2 regions of the Paenibacillus sp. FSL F4-0122 genome follow, and region 2 is predicted to be linked to the other one. Evidence: predicted binding sites of a transcription regulator. Region 2 holds the regulator's gene; the other holds the start of a gene.
What was found. The regulator LexA, encoded in region 2, represses DNA repair genes until DNA is damaged. The targets are predictions, from matches to a motif close to CGAACATATGTTCG.
Positions count from the first base shown of each region.

Region 1: a site for LexA is predicted at 1,386-1,399, ahead of MHH49_RS17620 (YolD-like family protein). Genes of this name have one in related genera too.

Region 1 is NZ_JBBODI010000001.1:4,082,179-4,085,378, forward strand. Features, by position in the region: gene MHH49_RS17610 (PH domain-containing protein) at 65-553, opposite strand; gene MHH49_RS17615 (hypothetical protein) at 671-1,231, shown strand; gene MHH49_RS17620 (YolD-like family protein) at 1,439-1,774, shown strand; gene MHH49_RS17625 (hypothetical protein) at 1,771-1,935, opposite strand; gene MHH49_RS17630 (M15 family metallopeptidase) at 2,052-2,738, shown strand; gene MHH49_RS17635 (WGxxGxxG-CTERM domain-containing protein) at 2,814-3,200, shown strand, end outside.
Region 2 is NZ_JBBODI010000001.1:5,511,715-5,514,914, reverse strand. Features, by position in the region: gene MHH49_RS24055 (hypothetical protein) at 1-273, opposite strand, end outside; gene MHH49_RS24050 (DUF896 domain-containing protein) at 329-532, opposite strand; gene MHH49_RS24045 (LysM peptidoglycan-binding domain-containing protein) at 642-1,055, opposite strand; gene lexA (transcriptional repressor LexA) at 1,307-1,933, shown strand; gene MHH49_RS24035 (L,D-transpeptidase) at 2,111-2,449, shown strand; gene MHH49_RS24030 (hypothetical protein) at 2,602-2,982, shown strand.

The sequences.
Region 1 (3,200 bases), 1.4 Mb from region 2:
CTTCAAGTGTACAAGCGCAAGCAAAAAGCCCCGGTTTTCCGGGGCCTTTTTACGTATGAGCGTCTTAAATTTGTTCGCGGTAGCTAATGTTGTTGGCGATCTTCTCGTCACGAACGGCTTTGCGCAGAACATCTTTGACGGTTTGGGCATCATGGATTTTTCGAAAAAGAAGCTGAGGCGCTGAGGCATCATCAGAAAATACAGTTAATGACCCGATGCCAAGCATCCGGTCCATTATTGACTGTTTCACGGATAAATCGCGTACGCGCAGCAATTCGATTTCTTCAACATTTTTACCGATAAGTCCGGTCTTTAACATAATGCGCTGACTTGTAATGGTATATGAAGTTGTGTTAAGAGCTATAATTCCTTTAAGTCGATCTGAGATGCCGGCAGGTTTGCCTTTCCAGAGCACAACTTCTTGATTGACATGATTATCTTCTGCTGGTCGATGGGCGGTCACTGGAGCGGTACCGTTAAGGCTGGTTCCACATTCTCCACAAAATTTAGCGCCCTGCTTGTATTCCGCTCCGCAGGTGGTGCAATAAGGCATAAATACCCTCCTTTTCTGATCACAATTAAAATAATTATAACATAACAGTCATTTTACATATATTTCATTTGCGCTTTACACAAACCGACATTATCCTGTTAAGTGGAGGGATAAATAATGAAAAAAGCTTTACTAATAGGAATGCTGATGATGACTGTCATCCTTAGCGCCTGCAGCAATAATTCAACTTCATCGGCACCTGCCACGGAAGAAGAAGTGCAGGAGACTGTGCAAAACTTCTACAATGAAATGTCTAAACTTGAAGAGTCGGGAAAATCTTCTTTAGCGGAGTTCAATGAAGCCATTGCGGGTTATTCAGCAGGAGAACTCACGGACAAGCAGTTGGAGAAGAAAATTAAGCAATTCCAGAGTACCGCAACTGATTTATCGAATCAAGCCGAGAAAGTAAAAATTTCCTCCAGCTTGCCTGAAGACATTCGTAAGTTGCTTGAAGAGTCTAAAATTTCCTTTGAAAGTGCTTATTCTTTAAAAAAAGAGGCTTCTCAGGGCGCAGATTCCGCAAATGTTACGGCTGAGCAATTTAATGAATTGAATCAAAAAGCTGATATAGCGATGTTGTTCGGTATCTCCAAGCTTAATGAGGCAAGAGAAGCAACTGGACTTATAGATTCCGAAGGTGAAGCTACCTCAGTATCTGGAGATGTTGTTCAAGAATAAATCAAATCAGGCGCTGCACAGTTTATCTGTCAGCGTCTTTTTGCTGCGCTTACATGGATATACATTGATATACATCTTTTGGATAAAAAGCGCTCCTTCAAAAAGGTATCTTTTTCCTGATTATTGATTAATATGCGAAGATGCGGATATAATACAAACATACGTTCGTGTTCAGAAGAATAGATATATTATAAGGGAGGGGTTACCATGGGCAAAAAGCTGGAAAAAAACGGGCTGTGGGAAAGCAGCCGCATGATGCTGCCGGAGCATAAGACAAGAATTATAAGAGATGAACGGGAGACGCTGCGCCGCATCAAGCCTATTCTGGATGAGCAAAAGCTGGAGGAGATCGAATGTACACTGGCTTTGTCGTTGCGGAGTCATGTACGAGTGACAGTTGTTCTGTTTGATCCTTTTGAAAATACGATGTTAAGTGGCTTTGTGACTTCCATTCACACCCACTCGCGTGAGTTTAAGCTGCAGTGGGCGGAGGAATGGAAGTGGATCGATGTGGATGATATTGTCGAGGTCTACATCGTTTAATGCTGAGAACCGTTGCCTTCGCTTTTCTCATAAGCGATTAAGGTAACGGTAGGGTTACCGGTCAGATGTGCAATGGAAGCTTCAGCATTCCGAATAATTTCCAGTGCTTCTTCCTGTTCACTAAGGGCTGCAACTTTATAGCTATCGCTATGAATATCCATATGTCTCCCACCTTTCGTTAAATATGTTGTCCTTTTTTGTGGAAATCATCCTAAGGGGACAGGGGTACAGGCAAATAGGACAGCGGCATCATTGAATATACCAAAGGGGTGATTCTATGCTGACTTTGGAGCAATTGAGGGAAAAATCCGCGGCGCGTCTGGTCGGGCTTCATCCTGTCTTGGCGGCAGGTGCGAATGTTTTGATTCAGCAAAGCCATGCGAGAGGAGTCCCTATCGTTATTACTCAGGGTCTACGGACCATCGCTGAGCAAAATGCTTTGTATGCGCAGGGTAGAAGCAAACCGGGGCCGATAGTTACCAACGCTAAAGGCGGTACCAGCTATCATAATTATGGTCTTGCGTTTGATTTTGCGCTTTTGCTGCCGAATGGCACTAGCCTTTCTTGGGATATCAATCGTGATGGTGATAAAGATAAGACTGCGGATTGGCAAGAGGTTGTACAGGAGGCTAAGCGGCTTGGATTAGAATGGGGCGGGGACTGGACCTCTTTTAAAGATTATTCACATCTGCAAATGACTTTCGGTTTAACTATAGATCAACTTCGGGCAGGTAAACGTCCAACGACGGACCAAGCCAAAGAGGCTTTAAAAAAGATTACCGGAGGGGATGATCAGGTGAACAAAGACGTTACAGTGACCATTAACCTAAACGGCCGCAAGCTTACCGATGGCGTTCTCGATACCGGAATAACCTATGTGCCCATACGTGCGCTGGCTGAGGCGCTTGGAGCAAAGGTAACTTATGATGCTGTGACCAAGACAGTTAATGTAGTAAAAGAGTAAAATCATCATGCATAGACAGTGCCGTCCAAGGGGAAATTATCAGTGATAACTAACCTTAAAGGGAGGCATAACACTGTGAACAAGCTGATAACAAGCCTTGCATGCGGTACTGTACTGTCAATGAGTCTAATGGGAGCTAGCTATGCATCAAATGCCGTTGGATCAGCAGCATTGGGCGGTATCCCAGCCGCGAATACCGGAATGGATGGCACTGCGGAACACACTCGGATGATGAATACGGAAGGCAATCTAATGAATGGCACCACGGGAACAATGAATCAGCATGAGAGCATTATGAAAGATAAGATCCGCATCGATGATAATTACAGACCTAACAACTACAACACCAATAACTACAATGACACCCGCAATAACTACAGAACCAACAGCACTGTTAACCCGGCAACCAACACTACACAGACCGGCAAATACCGTGCAACTAGTACAACAACGAATGCTGCG
Region 2 (3,200 bases):
GAACAATAGCGCTGCCAGCAAATAGTACAGTACTACTCCCAACCAATTAGCCAGCATGCCGTTTCCTTTGGCCTGATCAATAGAACCAACTACCCAAAACATAGTGCCAAGTATCACTAACACTACCGGAAATGCAATGTTGCGACCTTTAAAGACTTCGGCATTCTGGGTAGGAGATTTAGAGGCATAAATCGTATCCTTGCCTTGTTTCTTTCTTTGCTTGTTGATTTGCTGTGTGTTGCGTTGAACCATTCTTTCCCAAGAACGGGCCATGTGCGTTCCCCCTAGTCATCCTGAAATATCTATGAAAAGGAACAGCGAGCTAATGTTAAAGCCCCTTGTTACCTTGTTCATGCTCATCGTTATCTACTACTTCAATAGTATTTAATTGTGCTCGGAAGTTATTGCGGATATTCCCCAGGTAAATTTCACGAAGCTTGGCGCGTTCCGCCACTTCCTCTTGATTAAGGCCTACGCTCTTCTGTTTGCGTGCCAATTCGTTAATTCGCGCGACCAACTCATCAATATTCAATACTTTCCCTCCCCCTATAAATTAATTCTAACTCTGCCATGAGAAAAAGAGCTTGTCAAGGTCTACTCCCTGCAAGCTCTACTGGTCATTCTATTATGTTCTCAGAAAATTAATAAATAGGTAAAGTAAGTATGTCTCCAGCGTTAATTTGACTACTCTTAATCCCACTTGAACGTTTAATTCCTTCTATATAAACAACTGTCTTCATATCAGCCGGTTTATTCTTAAGGGCAATACTCCATAGTGTATCTCCACGTTCAACCACAATCCGCTTCTCTTCCTTCATTATAGTCGTCGATCCTGCAAATACACTTCCCACTACTGTTAGGCCAGAAAATACTAGCACGATAATCAATATTAACTTAATAAAGAAGTCCTGACGGAACAACGAAATCATCCCTCCTAGCAAACGTTCCGTTATCTCTTTCACCTTAGCGGAATTACGGGCAACGTCATTATGTCCTAAAGATTCAACCACTGGGGCCTTATCGTAGATGCTGCGATATGTACTGTATTTTAGCATAATTATCATCCTCCAAACACTTGTTCTTACTTTCGAATTCATAATAACACGAACATGTGTTTTGTTCAATACTATTTCAGAACAATTGTTCTCTTTTTTTCGAGAGACTCAAGTGGTACATTTTATTATCATTTGTCTACCATTTTTTAACTCTAGCAGATTAATATTTATAATAGTTAGAACTTATGTTTGTGCGAACGGTAGTTCTATGTTATAATTTTCCCAAACATTACTATATGGGGTTGATTCCAATGTCAAAGATTTCAAGTCGCCAGCTGGCGATCCTGGAATTTATACGAAGCGAAGTCCGCAGCAAGGGTTATCCACCTTCCGTCCGGGAAATTGGAGAAGCTGTTGGCCTTGCTTCCAGCTCCACAGTTCACGGTCATTTGGACCGGCTTGAGAAGAAGGGACTTATTCGTCGAGATCCAACGAAGCCACGTGCAATAGAATTACTAGGCCAAGAGGATTCAGAGAATGTTCACCAATTCGCCCAGACCATCTCACGGATTCCTGTCGTAGGTAAAGTTACCGCCGGGGTACCTATCACTGCTACAGAGAATATCGAGGACTACTTCCCACTTCCTACTCACTATGTAGGTGACAACAAAGTATTTATGCTGTCAGTTATGGGTGATAGTATGGTGGATGCTGGCATTATGAATGGTGATTATGTAATTGTTCGCCAACAACAAACAGCGGACAACGGAGATATCGTTGTAGCCATGACTGAAGAAGATGAAGCAACCGTTAAGACCTTTTACAAGGAACGTGATCATATACGGCTTCAGCCGGAGAATCCAGCTTATGAGCCTCTTCGCCTTAATCGCGTAACTATTCTCGGAAGAGTCATCGGATTGTTTCGAGATATCCACTAAGTATGCACTCCTACCATAAAAGGCTGTTCCGCAAATGCGGAACAGCCTTTTTTCTGTGTATTTTGCTTTCTCAACCACTAACGAACATTTGTTCTCGTTCGCTAAAATGGGCATTTTCTATGAATAACCGTTTAGGCGTTCTGCTCATATCCTAATTAGAAAGGAGTGTTGTGCATAATGCCAAATTACCGAATTATTGTAGATCTGACCCAACGAATGTTATATCTTCTGGACAATGATATTGTGATTAGAGGTTTCCCTGTCGGCATTGGTAAGATGTTAACCCAATCCCCAGTGGGAGAATTCACGATTATTAACAAACAACCCAATCCAGGCGGTCCCTTTGGTGCCTTTTGGATGGGACTGTCTAAACCACACTACGGGATTCATGGAACGAATGATCCTTCCTCCATTGGGAAAGAGGTATCCCACGGCTGTATCCGGATGTACAACGAGGATGTGTTAACACTCGCAGCTATCGTCCCTATAGGAACACGAGTAACGATAAGGAATTGAATTCGCTGAGGACGTCACAGCCCCCAAATCACCATATACAGAATGGGGGTCATTACATAAGTAAGTATTTTTTCATTAGCATACTAGGAGTTTGGTGATTATATGTCGAATATTGTTAACAGGATTGCAAATTGAAAAGGATGTGTTTAGTTTTGAATAACTCAAAAATTAGAACCCTCGTCGATTTTAAAGTCGATGCACTGGGTAAGCTGTCCGGTTTACTTTTAAATGATGAACAAGCTAGTGGAAAAAAAGTGAATTTGCTCACCTCTTTTGGCAGCATTCAGGGAATCGTCTCTCCAGCCGTCTCCAACAAAGAGGATGTATTTGATTTAAAATCTTTGATGGATGATGTAATAGTAGACGAATACATATCTTATTTGGGAGCAGAACACCCTGATAAAAATTTCAGCTATAACTTTGTTGTCCTCAATGACGTTACTGTAAGACCTTATGCTAGTTATGGGACTCCGATCGAATACAAACAGCTGATTGTTTATACCGATCATATCACTGCCTTCAATTTTCTATAGGTTACATACTTACCTTAAAAAGCACCCTTGCAGCAACCCCCAATTTTGCGCCATTTGCAGAATCGGCAGGTTTCTCCGGGTGCTTTTTTTGGGCTAATTCCGAAGCCGATCCTATAATTCCACGAATTTCCCTTTTAAAAGATACTAGTGGGGATCATTCAGGCATATCTTTCAATAAGCAACAATTTGAGTCTAATGAGATAACTGGGAGGTGATTA